3 regions of the Streptomyces sp. NBC_01618 genome follow, and region 2 is predicted to be linked to each of the others. Evidence: riboswitches for the same ligand, from Rfam matches in the RefSeq annotation. Region 2 holds a riboswitch; each other region holds the start of a gene.

Region 1 (7,557 bases), 1.3 Mb from region 2:
ACAGAATGGGCGTACGAGAATCAATCATCGGCCGGATGCAGCGCAACGGCGGTACGGCGCGGCTGCGTTCGGTGCCCGGCGGGGGCACGGAAGTCGAGCTGGAGATGGAGAGGGCGAGCGATGACGGAGACCACTGAGGCGACCGGGGGCCCGGAGCGCCGGGTACGGGTCGTGCTCGTCGACGACCACCGGATGTTCCGCACCGGCGTCCAGGCCGAGATCGGCCGCACCGAGGAGACCGGCGTCGAGGTGATCGGCGAGGCCGCCGACGTCGACCAGGCGGTCAACGTCATCACGGCGACCCGCCCCGAGGTCGTCCTCCTCGACGTCCACCTGCCGGGCGGCGGCGGCGTCGAGGTACTGCGCCGCTGCGCCCCGCTGATGGGCGCCGTGGAGAACCCGGTGCGGTTCCTGGCGCTGTCCGTCTCGGACGCCGCCGAGGACGTCATCGGCGTCATCCGCGGCGGCGCCCGCGGCTACGTCACCAAGACGATCACCGGCACCGACCTGGTCGACTCGGTCTTCCGGGTCCAGGACGGCGACGCGGTGTTCTCGCCCCGGCTGGCCGGCTTCGTCCTCGACGCCTTCGCCTCCACGGACGCGCCGCCGGTCGACGAGGACCTGGACCGGCTGACACAGCGCGAGCGCGAGGTGCTGCGGCTGATCGCCCGCGGCTACGCGTACAAGGAGATCGCCAAGCAGCTGTTCATCTCGGTGAAGACGGTCGAGTCGCACGTCTCGGCGGTGCTGCGCAAGCTCCAGCTGTCCAACCGGCACGAGCTGACCCGGTGGGCGACGGCGCGACGGCTGGTCTGAGCCGACGGGCTGCGGGCACGTCAGGCCGGGTCGAGCGAGATGTTCAGTTTCTCGCCGACCCGGCGGTAGCCGATGCCGGCGTAGATCCGCTCCACATCGGCGTCGCCCGGCTCCAGCCACACCACCCGGCAGCCCCGCTCGAAGGCGGTCGCGGTCAGGTGGGCACAGAGCGCCGCGCCGATGCCGCGGCGCCGGAAGGTGTCGGCGACGGCGAGGCCGGCCAGTTCGCCGAGGCCGTCGACCGGGACGGAGCAGCCGCCCGCACCCGCCGGGACGCCGTCGACCGTGGCGAGGGCGGCGACCCCGCCGCCCCCGGCCGCCGCGCGCAGCCAGGCCGCCTGCCCGTCCTCGGGCGCGCCCGTCCCGCCGTATCCGAGGTGCTGGACGAGCGCGGCGGCGTCGAACTCCGCGCCGGTGACCGGCTCGGCGATCACGAGGGCGTCCACCGGCTTCGGCGGCACCAGGTCGCCCGGGGCACAGGCCAGGATCGGGGCCCGGTTCTCGACAGCGAACCCGGCGGCGAGCAGGGCCGGTTCGACAGCGGGAGCCCAGCCGGGCAGAAACTCCAGCCGAGGCAGCCGCTCGCGCTCGCGGAACGCCGCGATCAGGGCGTCGAGGTCCTCGGCCGTCGGCTCGGCGTCCTGGTCGGGTATCGCGTAATTGGCGTACTTGATCGACCAGTTCGGGTTGTACCGCACGGTGAACGGGCCGATCCGCAGATGGTCGGGGGAGCGCAGGGCGAGCGTACGGGCGTGGGTCTGGACCTCGATGTCCATGGGCATGTGCGGGTGTCCTCCTGCCGATCGGCCGGGAGCCGGGAGCCGGGAGCCGGGAGCCGGGAGCCTATGCCACCCGGGTCGCTCCGGCGAAGGGCATTTGGTCGATGGGCGCGATCCGGACCGGCGCTCCCGGGCGCGGGGCGTGGATCATCTGGCCGTTGCCGATATAGAGCCCGACGTGGCTGATGCCCGAGTAGAAGAACACCAGGTCGCCCGGGGCCAGTTCGGAGCGCGAGATGTGCTGACCGGCGTTGATCTGGGTGTACGTGGTCCGGGGCAGCGAGACGCCGGCGGAGCGCCAGGCGGCCTGGGTGAGCCCGGAGCAGTCGAACGAGGACGGGCCGGTCGCGCCCCAGACGTACGGCTTGCCGAGCGCCCCGAACGCGAACGCGACGGCCTCGGCGGCGCGGGAGTTGGGGGCCAGCACGGGGCCGCGCGCGGTGCCGCGGTCGGCGTGCCCGGCGGAACGCACGCCGTCCGAGCCCTCGTAGGCGGCGCGCTCGGCCGGGGACAGGGTGGTGAGGAGTCGTTGCGCGTCGGCCAGTTTGGCCCTGATCGTCGCCTTGTGCTTCTTCAGTTCGGCCTGGCGCGCAGCCAGCGCCGCCAGCTTGTCCTTGGCCTGCGAGCGCAGCTGGGCGATCCGGGCGCCCTGCCGCTCCACCTCGTCGACCTCGGCGGCCTGGCGGTCGCCGATCCGGTCCACGTACGACGCGCGCTCCAGGTACTGGTCGGGGTCGGAGGAGAGCGCCAGCTGTACGGACGGGTTGAGGCCGCCGGTGCGGTACTGCGCGGCGGCGAGCGAACCCAGTGCGTTGCGCGAGGCGTTGAGGCGCTCGGTCCTGCGGGCGGCCTCGTCGCGCAGGGTGTCGACGGCATCGGCGGCGGCGGTCGCCTTCCCCTTCGCGCCGTTGTACTGCTCGGTGGCGACCTCCGCGTCGTGGTAGAGCCGGTCCACCTCGGCCTTGATTCGGGCGGGGGTTCGCTGAGGGTCGGCGTGCGCCGAACCCGGTAGCACGGCAGCGGTGGCGGCCCCGGCGAAGGCCAGGGTGGCCGCGGTGCGGGCAGCAGAGCCGGTGTACGGGCGCTGCTTGGGTTTCCGGTGCGCTGCCACGGGGGCGTGCGTCCTTCCTGGCGACTGCCCGTCGGGGACTACCGGCGGGCCCGCCGGAGGTCCGGCGGCGGGTCACCAACAGGAGAGCGGCCCGCCGCCGGATCTCGGCGGGGTGACCGGTGTGCCGTCCGGGTGCGGAGCGGCGGTGAAGACGGTCACCTGCTCAGGGACGCTAAACCCGGGGCACGGGGAAGAGTCGTAATGACGCCTATTGCCTCATTTTGGCGCGGCACTGTCTCTGCTTGATCGGAAAAATGACAACAGAGTCAGGCAATTGGTACAGACACGAGTGAAGCGGAAGGAAGCCGCACCTGCCCGCGGAGTGGTGATATGGGCGGAGCTAGGCTGCGGTCTCATGGACGTACTCATTCATGTCTTCGTCGCCCTGCACATCATCGGTATCGCCGCTCTGCTGGGCGGCTTCCTGACCCAGATGAAGGCGATGGGCGCGGGCACGGCCCGGTTCGTCCCGGCGATGCTGCACGGCGCCCTGACGATGCTGGTCACCGGTGTCGCACTAGTCGGGCTCAACCAGGCCGACGACAACCCCGTGAACAACATCAAGATCGGGATCAAGCTGCTGCTCCTGGTCGTCATCCTCGCGCTGGTCTACATCAAGCGGGACGAGGAGCAGGTCGACAAGGGCGCCTTCGCGGCCGTGGGCGGGCTGACGCTCGCCAACATCTTCATCGCCACGCTCTGGACCTGAGAGCCGAGGCCGGAGAGCCGGAGGCGGGCCGGCCGGGGGCGTGCCCCGGCAGCTACTGGCCCGCGCCCCGGCGCATACCGGCCCGCGCCCCGGCCGATGGTCACGCGAACTGCTACGCCGGTCGCACGCTGCCGTAGATCGGCATGTAGTAGATCGACTCCTCGCGCACATTCGCCCCGGGCTTCGGCGCGTGGATCATCATCCCGTCGCCCTTGTAGATGCCGACGTGGCTGATGTCGTCGTAGAAGAAGACGAGGTCGCCCGGGCGCAGATCCGCCGTCGCGACCCGGGTGCCTGTTTTCACCTGGTCCCAGGTGGTGCGCGGGATGTCGACACCCGCGGCCTTCCAGGCGGCCTGGGTGAGCCCGGAGCAGTCGTACGAGGACGGGCCGGTCGCGCCCCAGACGTACGGCTTGCCGATCTGGGCGCGGGCGAAGGCGAGGACCTTCTCCGCCTCGGTGGTGGCGCTGCTGTCCGAGCCGGTGCCGGTGCCCGTGCCGGTGCCCGTGCCGGTGCCCGTACCAGTACCGGTGCCGGAATCCGCTTCCTTCGCGGCCTCCGCGGCCTCCGCGGCCTTGCGGTCTGCCTCCGCCTTGGCGGCGGCCTGCCGCTCGGCCAGTTCCTGCGCCTTGCGCCGGGCCTCCGCCTTCTTCTTCCGCTCCAGCTCCGCGAGCCGCGCCTTCTCCTCGGCGGTCAGCTTCGACAACAACGCGCGCGCCTCGCCCAGCTTCTTCTGGACGTCCTGCTTGCTGGTGCGCAGCGTGGTCTGCGTCGTGGTCAGCGTCTCCAGGCTCTGCACCGCTTCGGCACGCTTCTTCGCCGCCTTGGTCTGCTGCGTACGGAAGTCAGTGATCGCCCTCTGCTGCCGGCTGGTCATCCGGTCCATCAGCTGGTTCTGGTCGAAGTACGACTGCGGGTCGTCGGCCAGGAAGAAAGTGGCGCTCGGTGTGATGGTGCCGCTGCGGTACTGCGCGGTTGCGTACGTGCCCAGCGTCCTGCGGGCCTCGTTGAGCTGGTCGGCGTGCTTGGCGACATCATCCAGCAGGGCGTCGGCCCTGGTGCGCTGGGTGGCGACGGCTTCCTTCGCCTGGTTGTACTGCTGGGTCGCGGTGCCCGCCTGCCGGTAGAGGTCGTCGACCTTCTTCTGGACGTCCTCGATGCCGGGCTTCGGAGCGGGGGCGGCCATCGCGCTCTGCGTGGAGAGCAGGGTCACGGACGCCAGTGCCGCCGTCGTGAGCCCGACGGCCGGTGAGGTGGTGCGCATCCGGGTGCGCGGTTTGCGATGCGACGCCAAGGCCGGCATCTCCTTCCGTGGACCGCCTACCGGGTTAGCTGTCGGGTTCGGGCGGAACGGAAGGCTGCCCTACGGTCCGCGTGGGGACAAGGACCGATTCACCCCGGTGCTGCGTGTGGGTCCCCGGTTCCGAACTCCCGCGAGGGCAGCCCGGATTCGGCGTGGGCGCCCGCTCGGCGTGGTTCGCCTCAGGGGGTACGGGCCGCCCGGACGAGCACGCTAGCCAACCCATGGTGCTGCTGTGAAGGTTGATGTTCGATATGCCCGATACATTTTCGTGACCTTGGCGAAGCGGGGCGGCGGGCGCGGGCGGGGGCCCGGAATTCCTCACCGTGCGTGGCTGTCCACTCTCCTTGCGTGCCCGGCAGGGGGATGGGGCCGCTCATGCGGTCCGGGTCCGGTTCGGCATGCGGCCGTCGTGTGTCGGTGCGGCGGCCTAGACTCGACAAGCGATGAGCAGCCTCTTTGACGACAGCTTCCTGGCCGGCCTCCAGCACTCGGAGGAAGAGCCCCCGCCGCCCCCCGAGGACTCCGCACCCGAAGCGGTGCCGGAGGACCTCTTCGCGGGCGTATTCGACGGGCCCCCGCCGCCCAGGGAGGCGTACTACCGCGACGGCGCGCACCGCCCCGTCATCGACCCCGCGGCGCTCCTCGACGGGCTGAACACCGAGCAGCGCGCCGCCGTGGTCCACGCGGGCTCGCCGCTGCTCATCGTCGCCGGGGCGGGCTCCGGCAAGACGCGGGTGCTGACCCACCGGATCGCCCACCTCCTCGCCGAGCGCGGCGTGCACCCCGGCCAGATCCTGGCGATCACCTTCACCAACAAGGCCGCGGGCGAGATGAAGGAGCGCGTCGAGCAGCTCGTCGGACCGCGTGCCAACGCCATGTGGGTCATGACCTTCCACAGCGCGTGCGTACGCATCCTGCGCCGCGAGTCGAAGAAGCTCGGCTTCACGTCATCGTTCTCGATCTACGACGCCGCCGACTCCAAGCGGCTGATGGCCCTGGTCTGCCGCGATCTCGACCTCGACCCGAAGCGCTTCCCGCCGAAGTCGTTCACGGCCAAGGTCTCCAACCTGAAGAACGAGCTGATCGACGAGGAGACCTTCGCCGGTCAGGCCGCCGACGGGTTCGAGAAGACCCTCGCGCAGGCCTACGCCATGTACCAGTCCCGGCTGCGCGAGGCCAACGCGCTGGACTTCGACGACATCATCATGACGACGGTCCACCTGCTCCAGGCGTTCCCCGACGTCGCCGAGCACTACCGCCGTCGCTTCCGGCACGTCCTCGTCGACGAGTACCAGGACACCAACCACGCCCAGTACACCCTCGTACGCGAACTGGTCGGCCCGGCCGGCGAGGCCGACGCCCCCGCCGAGCTGTGCGTCGTCGGTGACGCGGACCAGTCGATCTACGCCTTCCGCGGCGCGACCATCCGCAACATCCTCCAGTTCGAGGAGGACTACCCGGACGCGACCACGATCCTGCTGGAACAGAACTACCGCTCCACGCAGACGATCCTGTCCGCCGCCAACGCCGTCATCGAACGCAACGAGAGCCGCCGCCCCAAGAACCTCTGGACGAACGCCGGCACCGGCGCCCGCATCACCGGCTATGTCGCCGACACCGAGCACGACGAGGCGCAGTTCGTCGCAGACGAGATCGACCGGCTGACCGACGCGGGCGACGCCAAGGCAGGCGACGTCGCGGTCTTCTACCGTACGAACGCGCAGTCCCGGGTCTTCGAAGAGATCTTCATCCGCGTCGGCCTGCCCTACAAGGTCGTCGGCGGCGTGCGCTTCTACGAGCGCAAGGAGGTCCGGGACGTCCTGGCCTACCTCCGGGTCCTCGCCAACCCCGAGGACACCGTCCCGCTGCGCCGCATCCTCAACGTGCCCAAGCGCGGCATCGGCGACCGCGCCGAGGCGATGATCGACGCGCTGTCGATGCGCGAGAAGATCACCTTCCCGCAGGCGCTGCGCCGGGTCGACGAGGCGTACGGCATGGCGGCCCGGTCGGCCAATGCCGTCAAGCGGTTCAACACGCTGATGGAGGAGCTGCGCACGATCGTCGAGTCCGGCGCGGGCCCGGCGGTGGTCCTGGAGGCCGTCCTGGAGCGGACCGGCTATCTCGCCGAGCTCCAGGCGTCCACCGACCCGCAGGACGAGACCCGCATCGAGAACCTTCAGGAACTCGCCGCCGTCGCCCTCGAATTCGAGCAGGAGCGGGGAGAGGCCGGCGAGGAGGGCGCGGGCACCCTCGCCGAGTTCCTGGAGAGGGTCGCGCTCGTCGCCGATTCCGACCAGATCCCCGACGAGGACGAGGACGGCTCCGGCGTCATCACGCTGATGACGCTGCACACCGCGAAGGGCCTCGAATTCCCGGTGGTCTTCCTGACCGGCATGGAGGACGGCGTCTTCCCGCACATGCGGGCGCTCGGCCAGGTCAAGGAGCTGGAGGAGGAGCGGCGGCTCGCGTACGTGGGCATCACCCGGGCCCGCGAGCGGCTCTATCTGACCCGGGCGGCGATGCGCAGTGCGTGGGGGCAGCCCTCGTACAACCCGCCGTCGCGGTTCCTGGAGGAGATCCCGGACCAGCACCTGGAGTGGAAGCGGACCGGGCCGATGGCGGCCCCGGCCGGACCGACGTCGGGGATCACCTCGTCGCTGTCGTCGTCCCGTTCGCGCTCCGGCCCCTCGGGCTTCGCGACCCGGCGGACCTCGGACAAGCCGACGATCACGCTGACCGTAGGGGACCGGGTCACGCACGACCAGTTCGGGCTCGGCACGGTGACGGCCGTCGAGGGTTTCGGCGACCAGGCGAAGGCGACGGTCGACTTCGGGGACGA
Region 2 (7,557 bases):
ACGCCGTGGGCGCGCAGGTATGCGACGGGGTCCATGTCGGAGCCGTACGACGGCGTCGTCCGGGCCTCGAAGTGGAGGTGCGGGCCCGTGGAGTTGCCGGTCGAGCCGGAGAGGCCGATCTGCTGGCCCGCGCCGATGCTCTGGCCGACGGAGACGCCGATCGAGGAGAGGTGGCCGTACTGCGTGTACGTGCCGTCCGTCATCCGGAGCACGATGTTGTTGCCGTACGCGCCGCCCCAGCCGGCCTCGACGACCGTACCGGCGCCGACGGCGACGACGGAGCTGCCGGACGCGGCGTGGAAGTCGATGCCCGAGTGGCTGCCGGACGACCAGAGCGAGCCGCTGGACTTGTAGCCGGTGGTGACGTACGAACCGGCGACCGGGAGCTGGAAGGCGCCCAGGCGGGTGCGCTCCGCGGACCGGGCGGCACGCGCCTTCTCCGCGCGCACCTCGGCCGCGCGCTTCGCTTCGGCCTCCGCCTTCTTCTTGGCTTCGGCCCGCTTCTTCGCCTCGGCCTTCCGCTGGGCCTCCACCTTCGCCGCGGCCTCGGCCTGGTGCTGCTGTGCAGCGGCCTGGGCCTCTATCTGGTCGGCGAGGGCGCTGTCGATGGCGATGACCTGGTTCAGGCCGGTCTCGTTGACGGAGGCGACCCCGGCGTCCGCTGCGAGGGCCGGAGAGGCCACGCCGCCGATGACGCCAGTGGTGGCCAGGGCCGCGACGCCGGCGATCTTCGCGCTCCTGCGCGTCAGTCGGCTCGGGGCACGATGCTTCCCGGTGGCACGGGTGAACGCCATGAAGTGGCTGGTCCTTTCCTTCCTTCTCGCCTACCGGGTTAGCTGACGGGTTCGGAGCAGGAAGGTCTCCTACGGACGCCCCGGCCTCGGTGAGGCTCAGGCATCCGATTCACCCCAGGGACTTCGTGGGTCCCCGGCTCCCCAGGCTCGCGCCTGACGGGGACTCGGCGATGACTGTCCGGTACGTCGCGGATGCGGCATACGAGTGACGGACAGCCCAGCCGACGCTAAGCGGGGTCACTTTCATTCACCAAACGGACAGGTCGTTTTGTAGCGCATCCCACAGGGCAGACTGGCAACCTCTCCACCAGAACGGACAAAAAGGAAGACCCCGGCGAGATGTCGCTCACAGGGGTCTTCCTCTTGTCCCGGTATGTGGACATACGGCGGGTCGGTGGATCGGCGTACCGGTGGGCTGCCACAGGTGAACCGTCACCAGCGAACTGTCGCGGGCAACGGGCCGGCCGGCCCATCAGGCAGCCTCCCGCGTCCGCGACAGGTACGCCCGTCAGCCGGCGACCACCGACACCTCTCCGATGTCCAGGGCCCGGACCGGCTCCTCGATCTGCGCCGCGTCACCGACGAGGATCGTGACCAGCCGGTCGCCCGGGAAGGCGTTGACCACCGCCGCGGTCGCCTCGACCGTACCGGTCTCCGCGAGCCGGGCGTACAGGTGTGCCTGGTAGTCGTCCGGAAGGTGCTGCTCGACCTGGTCGGCGAGGGTGCCGGCGACGGAGGCCGCCGTCTCGAACTTCAGCGGTGCGACACCGACGAGGTTCTGCACGGCCGTCTCGCGCTCCTCGTCGGTCAGCCCCTCGGCCGCCAGGGTCCGCAGGACCGTCCACAGGTCCTGCAGCGCCGGTCCGGTGGACTCCGTGTCGACGGATCCGCTGATGGCGAGCATCGCGGCACCGGTCGCCCCCGAGGCGGAATCCGGGGCCGACGAGCGCAGCACCTGGGCGAAGGCCCGCACGCCGTACGTGTAGCCCTTCTCCTCGCGCAGCACCCGGTCCAGCCGGGACGTGAGCGTGCCGCCCAGGCAGTACGTGCCGAGCACCTGGGCCGGCCATACGCTGTCGTGCCGGTCGGGGCCGATCCGGCCGATCAGCAACTGCGTCTGCACCGCGCCCGGACGGTCGACGATCACCACCCGGCCGCTGTCGTCGGCGGTGATCGGCGGGGCGGGACGGGGCTCGGCGGTGTCGCCCGACCAGTCGCCGAGGGTGTCGGCGAGCAGGGCGTCCAGGTCGATGCCGGTGAGGTCACCGACGACCACGACGGTCGCCGTGGACGGCCTGACATGGGCGTCGAAGAAGGCGCGCACGGCCGACGAGTCGATCCGCTCCACCGTCTCCTCGGTGCCCTGGCGCGGGCGCGACATACGCGCCGTGGCCGGGAAGAGCTCCTTGGAGAGCTGCTTGGCGGCGCGCCGGGCCGGGTTGGCCTGCTCGTGCGGGATCTCGTCGAGCCGGTTGCGTACCAGCCGCTCGACCTCGCTGTCGGCGAAGGCCGGCGCCCGCAGCGCCTCGGCGACCAGCGCGAGCGCCTTGGCCAGCCGGGAGGCCGGGACCTCCAGGGAGACCCGGATGCCGGGGTGGTCGGCGTGCGCGTCGAGGGTGGCGCCGCAGCGCTCCAGCTCGGCGGCGAACTCCTCGGCCGTGTGCTTGTCGGTGCCCTCGGACAGCGCCCGCGCCATGATCGTGGCCACGCCGTCGAGGCCCTCGGGCTCGGCGTCCAGCGGGGCGTCGAGGACGATCTCGACCGCCACGACCTGCTGGCCGGGGCGGTGGCAGCGCAGCACCGTGAGGCCGTTGGGCAGGGCGCCGCGCTCCGGTGCGGGGAAGGCCCACGGGCGGGCGACGCCGGGGGCCGGCTGCGGGTGGAACTGCATCGAAACTCCAGTCGCGGCAGCGTCGGTCACTTGTCCGCTCCTTCGTGCGCGTCGGTGTCGTCGGCTTCGGTCTCATCGGTGTCCGGTGATTCCGCGGGCTCGGCCGATTCGACCGGTTCGTAGACCAGCACCGCCCGGTTGTCGGGGCGCAGCTGGGCCTTGGCGACCGCCTGGACCTCTTCAGCGGTGACATCGAGCACCCGCTGTACGGCGGTCAGGGCGAGCTGCGGGTCGTCGAACAGCACGGCGAACCGGCAGAGTTCGTCGGCGCGGCCGGCCACCGTACCGAGCCGGTCGAGCCACTCGCGCTCCAACTGGGCCTGCGCGCGCTCCATTTCCTCGGGCGTGGGGCCCTCGGCGGCGAACCGGGCGAGCTCCTCGTCGACCGCGGCCTCGATCTGCGGCACCTCGACGCCGCCGGACGTCTTGACGTCCAGCCAGCCGAGGGAGGGCGCACCGGCCAGCCGCAGCAGCCCGAACCCGGCCGCCACGGCCGTACGGTCGCGCCGGACCAGGCGGTTGTGCAGCCGTGACGACTCGCCGCCGCCGAGCACGGTGAGCGCGAGATCCGCCGCGTCGCACTCGCGGGTGCCGTCGTGCGGCAGCCGGTAGGCGGCCATCAGCGCCCGCGCCGGGACCTCCTCCTGCACCTCTTCACGTAGCTGCTCGCCGATGGTCTCGGGGAGCGTGCCGTCCCGGGGCGGCTGCTTGCCGTCGTGGGACGGGATGGAGCCGAAGTACTTCCCGATCCAGGCGAGCGTCTGCTCGGGGTCGATGTCACCGACGACCGAGAGCACCGCGTTGTTGGGCGCGTAATACGTACGGAAGAAGGTGCGCGCGTCTTCCAGGGTCGCGGCGTCCAGGTCCGCCATCGAGCCGATCGGCGTGTGGTGGTACGGGTGGCCCTCGGGGTAGGCCAGGGCCGTCAGCTTCTCGAACGCCGTGCCGTAGGGGACGTTGTCGTAGCGCTGGCGGCGCTCGTTCTTGACGACGTCGCGCTGGTTCTCCATGGACTCCTCGTCGAGCGCGGCGAGCAGCGAGCCCATCCGGTCCGCCTCGAGCCAGAGGGCCAGCTCCAACTGGTGCGTGGGCATCGTCTCGAAGTAGTTGGTGCGCTCGAAGCTGGTGGTCCCGTTGAGCGAACCGCCGGCCCCCTGCACCAGCTCGAAGTGTCCGTTCCCCTTCACCTGGCCGGAGCCCTGGAACATCAGGTGCTCGAAGAGGTGAGCCAGACCGGTGCGTCCCTTGACCTCGTGGCGCGAACCGACGTCGTACCAGAGGCAGACCGCGGCGACCGGGGTCAGATGGTCCTCGGAGAGCACCACGCGCAGGCCGTTGGCCAGACGGTGCTCGGTCGCTGTCAAGCCGCCGGAGCCGGCCTGGGCTGTGGCCGTGTGACCCATGGGCATGTACGTCCCTTCGATCGCGATAATGGAATTCCTGCGAGACCTGCCACTGTAAGCAAGCGCGCAGACACCTGGCGAAGTTCCCATACCGCGGAAGTTCGCGTGAAAGAGGGGCGCATCCCCCGCGGGACGGGGCGTGAAACCCCTCGGCAGGGGCCGGGAACACCTCTTGGGACGGGTCGAGGTCGGCGATGTCAGTGCGGCGGTCCACAATGGTCGGCGTCAGAACCTGAGGTTGCCCGGACAGAATCCGTCAGAATCCGTGAAGGAGTCGCAGCAGCGATGGCCCGCCGCAGCACGAAGACCCCGCCGCCGTCGGACGATTTCGAGGAGAAGATCCTCGACATCGACGTCGTCGACGAAATGCAGGGCTCCTACCTCGAGTACGCGTACTCGGTGATCTACTCACGGGCCCTGCCGGACGCCCGCGACGGCATGAAGCCGGTGCACCGCCGCATCGTGTACCAGATGAACGAGATGGGCCTGCGCCCGGAGCGCGGCTATGTGAAGTGTGCCCGCGTGGTCGGCGAGGTCATGGGCAAGCTTCACCCGCACGGTGACACGTCGATCTACGACGCGCTCGTGCGGATGGCACAGCCGTTCTCCATGCGGCTCCCCCTCGTCGACGGACACGGCAACTTCGGCTCACTCGGCAACGACGACCCGCCGGCCGCCATGCGGTACACCGAGTGCCGGATGGCCGACGCCACGTCCCTGATGACGGAGTCGATCGACGAGGACACCGTCGCTTTCCAGTCGAATTACGACGGCCAGGAGCAGGAGCCGGTCGTTCTCCCCGCCGCCTATCCGAACCTCCTGGTCAATGGCACGACCGGGATCGCGGTCGGCATGGCGACCAACATGCCGCCGCACAACCTGGGCGAGGTCATCGCCGCCGCCCGCCATCTCATCAAGCATCCGGGCGCGGACCTGGAGACCCTGATGCGGTTCGTCCCGGGTCCCGACCTGCCGACCGGTGGCCGGATCGTGGGCCTCGGCGGCATCAAGGACGCCTACGCGGCCGGCCGCGGAACGTTCAAGATCCGAGCCACCGTCGCCGTGGAGAACGTCACGGCACGCCGCAAGGGTCTGGTCGTCACCGAACTGCCCTTCAGCGTCGGCCCGGAGAAGGTGATCGCCAAGATCAAGGACCTGGTCTCGGCGAAGAAGCTCCAGGGCATCGCGGACGTCAAGGACCTCACGGACCGCTCGCACGGACTGCGCCTGGTCATCGAGGTGAAGAACGGCTTCGTTCCGGAGGCCGTGCTGGAGCAGCTCTACAAGCTGACGCCGATGGAGGAGTCCTTCGGCATCAACAATGTGGCGCTGGTCGACGGTCAGCCGCTCACGTTGGGCCTCAAGGAGCTGCTGGAGGTCTATCTCGACCACCGCTTCGAGGTCGTGCGCCGGCGCAGCGAGTTCCGCCGGACCAAGCGCCGCGACCGGCTGCACCTGGTCGAGGGACTCCTCGTCGCGCTGATCGACATCGACGAGGTCATCCGGCTCATCCGGTCCAGCGACAACTCTGCGCAGGCGAAGGAGCGGCTCATCGAGCACTTCTCGCTGAGCGAGACCCAGACGCAGTACATCCTGGAGACCCCGCTGCGCCGGCTGACCCGGTTCGACCGGATCGAGCTGGAGAGCGAGCGGGACCGGCTCAACGCCGAGATCGACGAGCTGACCGCCATCCTCGAATCGGACACCGAGCTGCGCAAGCTCGTCTCCTCCGAACTGGCCGCGGTCGCCAAGAAGTTCGGTACCGACCGGCGTACGGTACTGCTGGAGTCGGCCGGTTCGCAGGTCGCCTCGGTGCCTCTGGAGGTCGCGGACGACCCGTGCCGGGTGCTGCTGTCGTCGACCGGCCTGCTGGCCCGTACCGCCAATGACGATCCGATCGTCTTCGCCGAGGACGCCAAGCGTGCCAAGCACGACGTGATCGTGTCGGCCGTGCCGGCGACGGCCCGCGGCGATGTGGGTGTGGTGACGTCGACGGGGCGGCTGCTGCGGCTCGCGGTGATCGATCTGCCGCAGCTGCCGGACACCCACGCCGCGCCCAGTCTGTCGGGCGGGGCGATGGTTTCGGAGTTCCTCACGCTGGAGAGCGACGAGGAGGTCATCTGCCTCACCACGCTCGACGAGGCCTCGCCGGGCCTGGCGATCGGCACCCTGCAGGGGGTCGTCAAGCGAGTGGTGCCGGACTACCCGGCCAACAAGGACGAGCTGGAGGTCATCACCCTCAAGGACGGTGACCGCATCGTCGGCGCCGCCGAACTGCGTACAGGCGAGGAGGACCTGGTCTTCATCACGTCCGACGCGCAGCTGCTGCGCTACCCGGCGGCGCAGGTACGGCCGCAGGGAAGGCCCGCGGGAGGCATGACGGGCATCAAGCTCGCGGCGGACGTTGAGGTGATCTCGTTCACCGCGGTCGATCCGGCGGTGGACGCGGTGGTGTTCACGGTGGCGGGCTCGCACGGCACTCTGGACGACTCGGTGCTGACCTGCAAGCTCACCCCGTTCGACCAGTATCCGCGCAAGGGCCGGGCCACCGGCGGGGTGCGCTGTCAGCGCTTCCTCAAGGGCGAGGACGTTCTGGTGTTCGGCTGGGCGGGTGCGACGCCTGCCCGGGCCGCGCAGAAGAACGGCACGCCGACCGAGCTGCCGGAGGTGGACCCGAGGCGCGACGGTTCGGGGACGCCGCTGGCCAAGCCGGTCGCTGTGGTCGCCGGCCCCGTCTAGCCGGCCCCGGCCGGGCAGCGGCACAGGAAGCCGGGCGGGCGACGGGGCCCGCCGCTACGCGTCGCCGTCTGGCCGTTGTACGTACCGCAGGACGCCCCACATGCTTCGCTCATGTGCGGCGTCCTGCGTCGTGTCCGGTGCCGGAGCGGTGGTCTCGCGGCAGTCGGCCAGCTCCTTGTGCAGTTGCTCCGGGTCGATGCCCGAGCCGATCAGCACCAGCTGGGTGAGGCGCGGTTCGTCGCGTGCCCACGGCCGCGGGTCGAACCGCAGGAATCTGCCGACCGCGTGCAGGACGTATTTGTTGCCGCGGTCGCCCGCGCCGAAGTCGACGAACCCTTTGATCCGGTAGAGGCCCTGCGGCCTGGAGTCGAGAAACTCCATCAATCGGCGGGGATTCACCGGTACGCCCGAGGTGAAGGAGACGCTCTCGTACGCGGCATGCAGATGGTGCTCGTGCCCGGCGTCCTCTTCCTCGGCCCGCTCCGCCAGGAGCAGATCCTCGAAGGTGAGCTGGCGCGCCTTCTCCTCACCGTCCGGCCGCAGCGCCGGGTCGAAGAGCAGCTCGGGGTCGATGCGTCCGTATGCGGCGCAGATGACGGCGGCCGCGCTGCCGCCCGCCGCCGCGCCGCCGATCGCGGCGATGACGTCCCGGATTCGGGCCTGTTCCTCGCTCCCGACCCGGTCGGTCTTGTTCAGCACGACCAGATCGGCGACGGCGAGATGGCGGTCG
Region 3 (7,557 bases), 3.0 Mb from region 2:
CTCCTGGTCAGCGATCTCGTCCCGCTGCGAGACGTACTGCCGCATCGGGTACGCGAGCGCCACCACCAGGGAGCAGACGACGAGGGCGAGGAAGGCCGCCCGGCCGGTGAGCCGGGAGCGGCGGGCCTGACGGCGGCTCTGCGACCGGTAGACACGGGCGGCGGTCTGCTCGCCGAGCAGCCGCAGCCGGGTCGCGGTGGAGAACCGGTCCCGGTCCTTCGCGGCCATGTCTCCGCCTCCCCGTTACGCACGTCCGTCCCCGCACACGGTACGGGACCGAGTGCGGGGACGGACGCAAGCCGGGTGCTTCGGCCCACGACGGGCCGGTGCTCAGCCCTTGCTCTGCTTATTGGTTCGCAGAGCGCTGTGCTTATGGGTTCGCAGAGCGCTGTGCTTATTGGTTCGCAGAGCGCTGTGCTTATTGGTTCGCAGAGCGCTGTGCTTATTGGTTCGCAGAGCGAAACCGGGGGAACGCCGAGCGGCCCGCGTACACCGCGGCGTCGTCGAGGATCTCCTCGATGCGCAGCAGCTGGTTGTACTTGGCGACGCGGTCCGAGCGGGCCGGGGCGCCGGTCTTGATCTGGCCGCAGTTCACCGCGACGGCGAGGTCCGCGATGGTGACGTCCTCGGTCTCGCCGGAGCGGTGGGACATCATGCACTTGAAGCCGTTGCGCTGGGCGAGCTCGACGGCGTCCAGGGTCTCGGTCAGCGAACCGATCTGGTTGACCTTGACGAGCAGGGCGTTGGCGGAGCCCTCCTCGATGCCGCGGGCCAGGCGCTCCGGGTTGGTGACGAAGAGGTCGTCGCCGACGATCTGCACCTTGGCGCCGAGCCTGTCGGTGATGACCTTCCAGCCGGCCCAGTCGTCCTCGTACAGCGGGTCCTCGATGGAGACCAGCGGGTACGCGGAGACGAGCTCCTCGTAGTACTCGGTCATCTCGGCGGCCGAGCGGGACTTGCCCTCGAACTCGTACGTGCCGTCCTTGTAGAACTCGGACGCGGCGACGTCGAGCGCGAGCGCGATGTCCTTGCCCGGGACGTAGCCGGCTTCCTTGATGGCCTCGACGATGAGGTCGAGGGCGGCGCGGTTCGACTCCAGGTTCGGCGCGAAGCCGCCCTCGTCGCCGAGACCGGTCGAAAGTCCCTTGGTCTTCAGGACCTTCTTCAGCGTGTGGTACACCTCGGCACCCCAGCGCAGCGCCTCGGAGAAGGACTCCGCGCCGATCGGGGCGATCATGAACTCCTGGATGTCCACGTTGGAGTCGGCGTGCGACCCACCGTTGAGGATGTTCATCATCGGAACGGGCAGCAGGTGCGCGTTCGGGCCGCCGAGGTAGCGGAAGAGCGGCAGGTCCGAGGCCTCGGAGGCGGCGTGGGCGACGGCCAGCGAGACGCCGAGGATGGCGTTGGCGCCGAGCGAGCCCTTGTTCTCGGTGGCGTCCAGGTCGAACATCGCCTGGTCGATCAGCCGCTGCTCGGTCGCGTCGTATCCGACGAGCTCCGGGCCGATCTGCTCGATCACGGCGAGGACGGCCTTCTCCACGCCCTTGCCCTGGTAGCGGTTGGGGTCACCGTCGCGAAGCTCAATGGCCTCGAACGCACCGGTGGAGGCGCCGGACGGCACGGCAGCACGGCCCGTGCTGCCGTCGTCGAGGCCAACCTCGACCTCGACCGTGGGGTTCCCCCGGGAGTCGAGGATTTCCCGGGCTACGACGACGTCGATGGACGGCACGAGGCATCTCCTTCTGGGATATGACACTGGTTGTGCAGGGTCACTTTGGCCTTGCGACAAGAGCCTAACCGGCCCGGCCCGCTCAGCCGGACGACCGCCCGACCCCTGGGACGAAAAAGGACCCGAGGGCGAGCATTGCCAGACAAACCGTCAGAATTTTATTGGTCAGTAACTACAACAGTTGAACGATCACACAGAGCAGAGGCGTCACGCGGGGGTGGCGCGCGACACAGGAAACCCCGGCCCGGCGCATACGGGGGATGCGCGCCGGGCCGGGGTGCTCGGGGAGGAGAGGCCCTGGACTACTTGGTCAGGTGCAGCTGCTGACCCGGGTAGATCAGGTCCGCGTCCTTGACGATGTCCTTGTTCAGCTCGAACAGCCGCTGCCAGCCGCCCTTGACCTTGTGGTCGGCGGCGATCTTGCTCAGGGAGTCGCCGGAGGCGACCTTGTACTCGCCGTCACCCTTCCCGACCTTCTGGCCGGTCGGGGTGGTGACGGTCTTCTTCGACTCGGCCTGCGGGGCGGCGGAGCGGTCCGAGCGGTCGGCGGCGGGAGCCTCGGTGCGCTCGGCCTTCTTCGGCTGCGCCTGCTGCTTCGGCGCGGCCGGGGCGCTCTGCTGCTTGGTGGCGCCGGAGTTCGAGGAGGAGCCGGTGTCGACGCCCGGGTCGACACCGTCGTTGGTCAGGTTGCCGGCACCGGCACAGCCCCAGGCGCCCGGACCCTGCATGGCGAGGAGCTTCTCGGCGGTGGCGATCTGCTGGGCCTTGGTGGCCAGGTCGGCACGGGGGGCGTACTGCGTACCGGCGGCGGCGGCCCAGCTGGACTGCGAGAACTGCAGACCGCCGTAGTAGCCGTTACCGGTGTTGATGGACCAGTTGCCACCCGACTCGCACTGGGCGACGGCGTCCCAGGTGGCGACGGAGGCGGCGGAGGCGCCGGTCGCGCCCATCAGCGGAACGGCGACGGCGGCACCGGCGACACCGGCGAGCGTGGCGACACGGACGGCCTTGGACGGGCGGCGGTGCTTGCCCTTGCTGGAAAACAGCATGGAACTTCTCCTCACCGACGCCTACGAGGTGAGCTGTCGGGTTCGGGCCAAGTGAGTTGCCCGGTCGCACGTCCTAGCACGCGACTTCACCCCAAGCCGGTCCTGATGCGTCTTTCGACGATCGGGCCCGGCGCTTACCTGGGTCCCCCGCTCCTGCCTACGGCGCTTTACGCGTCTGTTCCCTTCGACCGACGGCAGGATTCGGCGTGACGGTCGACGGGGCCCGCGGTGCGAGCGGTTCCGACCGTAAACATAGGCAACCCCCACTTTCAAAGATGAACACATCGGACAATCAGCCCTTACTTGCATGTGAGGAACCATCGTTTTCGCAGGTGGGACGCGATACGACGGGAGCCCCTGGGCGCGACACGCCAATTGACGCAAAGAGACCCATGTCTCACTTACGCATAAGCGGACATAGGTCCCTGAACTACCCCGATTTTTGGGGCTCTTTTAGTCGATTTTCATACCGCCCTCACTCGGCCTCCACGCCGAGATCAAGACTCTGGCCAGGGAGGACGAGGTCCGGGTCGTTGCCGACGGCCCCCTTGTTGGCCTCATAGAGCGCAGGCCAGCCACCAGGAACCTTCTGTGCGTCAGCAATCGCCCAGAGATTGTCGCCGGGGTGGACGGTGTACATGCCGTCGGCGGCCGACGCGCCCGCGTCGCGTGCGCCACCGTCGCCCCGGGAGGCGTGGCGTCCCGACTCGCGGTCGAGGCCGCCGCCCGCACCTCGGCCCCCCTCGGGGGCCGGGGCGCCACGGTGCTTACCACCCGTACGGCCGGAGGAATCGGATGAATCACGCGTATCAGGCATTTCGGGCGCGTCGGAGGACGGGGCGGCCGACTCCGTGGCCGAAGGCTGCGCGGAGGGCTCGGCCTTCCCTGCCGACCCGTCGGCACCGCCCAAGCCCTTCGAGCCGCCCTTGCCGCCCTTGCCGCCCGTGGCGTCCGTGGCGTCCGTGACGCCGTCCGACGGCGTGGCGCCGTCGGCCGGGGACGCCGACGTGCCGTCAGCCGGCTCCGCGCTCTGCGTCGGCTCGAGCGAGGGCGCGACCCCCGGATCGACGCCCGGCAGCGTCCCGTCCTCCGCGAGGCCGGAAATGACCGCACAGCTGGGCCAGGCCTGCGGGCCCTGGTCCTCCAGCACCTTCTCGGCCACGGCTATCTGCTGCGCGCGGCTGGCGAGGTCGGCGCGCTCGGCGTACGAATCGCCGCCGTACGCCTTCCAGGTCTCCTGCGAGAACTGCAGGCCGCCGTAGAAGCCGTTGCCGAAGTCGGAGCTCCACATGCCGGCGCTCTCGCACTCGGCCACCCGGTCCCAGGTCGTCGCGTCGGCGGCGTGCGCGCCGGCCGCGCCGAGCAGCGGGATGGCGATGGCCGATCCGGTCACGCCCGCGGCGACGACGATGGCGGGTGCCTGACGAGGGCGACGGTGTCTGCCGTTCGCGGAGCCCATGGGGATACCTTCCGTGTGACTGACGAGTGACTGGTGAGTCGAACGGTGAACCTAGCCGGACTCGAACGCGCGTCACAAGTCGATGCAGCGCAGATCACGTGAAAGTCACAGACTTGACGGGATGTCACTTTGCGCGGGTGCAGACCCCGGCGTGAACTCCACGGGCAGCGTGCGCAGTCCACGCATGATGAGCCCGCCACGCCATCGCAAATCGGTAGGTTCCACCGCAAGTCGCAGGTCGGGAAGGCGCCTCAGGAGCGTGGCGAGCGCGGTCTGTCCCTCCAGCCGGGCGAGCGGTGCTCCCAGGCAGTAGTGGATGCCGTGCCCGTATCCGAGGTGCTGATTGTCACTCCGTGCGAGGTCGAGCGTGTCGGGGTCCTCGAAGCGTTCCGGGTCGCGGTCGGCGGCGGCGAGGACGACGAGCACGGGGTCGCCGGCCGCGATCTCCTGTCCGCCGAGCGTCAGCGGCTCGGTGGCGAACCGCCAGGTCGCCAGCTCCACCGGACCGTCGTACCGCAGCAGTTCCTCGATCCCGGTCTCCAGCAGCCGGCTCTCCCCCGCGTCGAGGGAGAGGTGCAGCCGCTCGCGCTGTGCGGGGTTGCGGAGCAGGGCGTACACACCGTTGCCGATGAGATTGACCGTTGTCTCGAATCCGGCGAACAGAAGAATGAAGGCCATGGCCGCGGCCTCGTTCTCGGTGAGGTGCTCGCCGTGGTCGCTGGCCCGGATCAGCCCCGAGATCAGATCGTCCCCCGGGTTCTCCCTCTTACGGTGGATCAGTTCGGCGAGATAGCCGCGCATCTTCTTCACCGACCTGGCCACCCCGCCGCGCGGGCCGCCGCCGTGCCGGATCATCATGCCCGCCCAGTCCCGGAAGTCGTCCTGGTCCTCGGGCGGGACCCCGAGCAGGTCGCAGATCGCGTAGATGGGGAGCGGGAACGCGAAGTCGTGGATGAGGTCCGCCGTCCCCTGCGCGATGAAGCGGTCGATGAGGCGGTCCGTCAGTTCCTGCACGCGCGGGGCGAACTCGGCGACCCGGCGCGGGGTGAACGCCTTGGAGACGAGGCGGCGCAGCCGGGTGTGGTCGGGCGGGTCGATGTTCAGCAGATGCGTCATCAGCTCCGCCTTGCGCTCGCCGGGGATGCCCGTCTTCCCCTTGGCGTGCGCCGGCTCGGCGTGGTGTGCCGGGTTCTTGGAGAGCCGGGTGTCGGCGAGGGCCTGCCGCGCGTCCGCGTACCGGGTCACGAGCCACGCCTCGACGCCGCTGGGCAGCGCGGTGCGGTGCACGGGACTGTGCTCGCGCAGCCAGGCGTAGGCCGGGTACGGGTCGGTGGCGAACTCCCACGTGAAGAGTTCGGGTGCGTCGGCGGGGCGGGCGGCGGGGCAGGCGGCGAGGTCGTCCGCCGGCTGATCGGCCGGACGGTCGTCGCGGCCGTCCGCGGGCTGACCGGCGGGGCGGGCGGCGGGGCTGTGGTTCACCCCCCGACGTTATCCGTTGCCCCCGGACGCCATCCGTCGCCCTCCGGCGCCATCCGTCGCCCTCCGGCGCCATCCGTCGCCCTCCGGCGCCATCCGTCGCCCTCCGGCGCTATCCGGCGCTATCCGTTGCCCTCCGCCGCCCGGATGGCGTCCCGGTAGGCGCGGCCCGCGGCCCGCAGTGCGGCCTCGGGGTCGATGCCGTCGCGTTCGGCGCGTACGGCGAGGGCGAGGAGCTCGTAACCGATGCCGTCGCCCGTGGGGAGCGGCACGTCGAGCTCCGCGGTACGGACCCGGCCCGCCAGTTTCGCCGCCAGGGCCAGCCCGGGCTGGCCGAGCGGCACGCCGTCGGTGACCGAGTCGCGCTGCTTCTCTACGGCCTTGGTCCGCAGCCAGTGCGCGTGGACGTCCTCCGGGGTCTCGGCGGTCTCGTCGCCGAAGACGTGCGGGTGGCGGTGGATCAGCTTCTCTACGAGGGTCGCGGCCACGTCGTCGACGGAGAACGGTTCCGCTCCATCCTCAGGGCGGCCGTCCTCCGCGATCCGCGCGTGGAAGACGACCTGGAGCAGTACGTCCCCGAGCTCCTCGCGCAGCTCGTCGCGGTCGCCGTCCTCGATCGCCTCGACGAGTTCGTACGCCTCCTCGATGGCGTACTTGGCGAGGCCCTTGTGGGTCTTCTGCGAGGTCCAGGGGCATTCGAGCCGGATCCGGTCCATGACCTGGACCAGATCGAGGAGCCTGGCACCCGGCAGATCGTACGAACCGGGCAGCAGCTCCAGGTCCGGCATCCGCACCCGTCCCGAGCCGGCCAGCCGGGCGAGCCCGTCGGTCAGCGGCTGGTTGCCTTCGCCGCCCGTGAGGACGACGACGCTCCGGCCGCCCGCGCAGGCGTCGACGAGTTCCTGCGCGGTGGGCGCGGACTGCTCGACGGCGACGCCCGCCTCGCGCAGATACGGCAGCTGCGGATTGTCCTGCTCGGCGCAGAGCACCCGGTCGGCGGCGTGCAGCGCCTGCCAGGCGGGCCAGGACAGGAGCCCGGGCGCGACGCGGTGACTGGCGGTGAGCAGGACGATACGGCCGGGATCTTCAGCGTTCACCGTTCGAATCTACTCCGGTCGGTCCGGTCGCCGTTTCCCCGGTCTTCTAGGCGCCGGCCCCGGCGGGCTTGGTGACCTGCTTGATCCAGGGGGCCTTGTAGTTGGCGAGCTGGGTCTGCTTGTCGTCCCAGGCGCCGTAGCGCGGGTTGACGTCGACCTTCAGTTCCTTGGACGCCTTGCTGAGCGCGTCGCCGACGGCCTTCTGCCCCGCCGGCTGCTGCAGGTCGGCGCCGAGCGCCTGGGCGAGCTTCGTCAGCTGGACCTGCTCGCGAAGCACGGCGTCGATCTGGTCGGGGGCGACCCAGCTCTGCTGGAGCATCGCCGTACGCAGCTGCGCCTCTCCCCCGGACTGGGCGGCCGCCGCCTTCCGCATCTGCTGGATCTCGTTGCGGCTGACGGTCACGCCCGCGTCCCGCGCGGCCCGGTCCAGGACCCGGTCGAAGATCATGCCGTGCAGCTTGGCCCGGCTGAGCTGCCCGGACTTGTCGATGAGCTGCGAGGCGTCCTTCGAGTCGCGCTGGGCCTCCCGTACCGCCGCCACCTGACCCTGCAGCGTGGCCACCTCGATCCGGTCCCCGCCGACGAGGGCCGCGGCACCCGGGTGGGCCTGGCTGCCGCAGGCGGTCAGGAGTGGGGCTCCGGCCAGCAGGACGGCGGAGACGGTGAGCGCGGTGCGACGGCGGCGGTGCAAAGGAACCTCCCGGGGAGAGTTTGTGCATCAGTGCACAAGACCTTGCGTTGATC

The links. Region 2 has a riboswitch for cyclic di-AMP ahead of OH735_RS28440 (M23 family metallopeptidase). Riboswitches for the same ligand answer to the same signal wherever they lie in the genome.
Region 1: linked by a shared signal. The riboswitch ahead of OH735_RS22835 (NlpC/P60 family protein) and the one ahead of OH735_RS28440 (M23 family metallopeptidase) in region 2 are both predicted to bind cyclic di-AMP.
Region 3: linked by a shared signal. The riboswitch ahead of OH735_RS14645 (transglycosylase family protein) and the one ahead of OH735_RS28440 (M23 family metallopeptidase) in region 2 are both predicted to bind cyclic di-AMP.

The regions. Positions count from the first base shown of each region.
Region 1 covers NZ_CP109297.1:4,873,822-4,881,378, forward strand. Annotated here, with positions in the region: gene OH735_RS22810 (PspC domain-containing protein) at 1-137, shown strand, start outside; gene OH735_RS22815 (LuxR C-terminal-related transcriptional regulator) at 121-816, shown strand; gene OH735_RS22820 (GNAT family N-acetyltransferase) at 837-1,598, opposite strand; gene OH735_RS22825 (C40 family peptidase) at 1,660-2,706, opposite strand; gene OH735_RS22830 (hypothetical protein) at 3,062-3,415, shown strand; gene OH735_RS22835 (NlpC/P60 family protein) at 3,528-4,718, opposite strand; cyclic di-AMP (ydaO/yuaA leader) riboswitch at 4,717-4,881, opposite strand; gene pcrA (DNA helicase PcrA) at 5,162-7,557, shown strand, end outside.
Region 2 covers NZ_CP109297.1:6,131,741-6,139,297, reverse strand. Annotated here, with positions in the region: gene OH735_RS28440 (M23 family metallopeptidase) at 1-794, opposite strand, end outside; cyclic di-AMP (ydaO/yuaA leader) riboswitch at 807-974, opposite strand; gene OH735_RS28435 (M16 family metallopeptidase) at 1,303-2,685, opposite strand; gene OH735_RS28430 (M16 family metallopeptidase) at 2,712-4,094, opposite strand; gene OH735_RS28425 (DNA topoisomerase (ATP-hydrolyzing) subunit A) at 4,374-6,827, shown strand; gene OH735_RS28420 (CobW family GTP-binding protein) at 6,882-7,557, opposite strand, start outside.
Region 3 covers NZ_CP109297.1:3,137,826-3,145,382, forward strand. Annotated here, with positions in the region: gene OH735_RS14635 (septum formation initiator family protein) at 1-228, opposite strand, end outside; gene eno (phosphopyruvate hydratase) at 443-1,732, opposite strand; gene OH735_RS14645 (transglycosylase family protein) at 2,035-2,781, opposite strand; cyclic di-AMP (ydaO/yuaA leader) riboswitch at 2,785-2,956, opposite strand; gene OH735_RS14650 (transglycosylase family protein) at 3,257-4,240, opposite strand; gene OH735_RS14655 (cytochrome P450) at 4,346-5,719, opposite strand; gene OH735_RS14660 (nucleoside triphosphate pyrophosphohydrolase) at 5,839-6,813, opposite strand; gene OH735_RS14665 (SurA N-terminal domain-containing protein) at 6,860-7,504, opposite strand.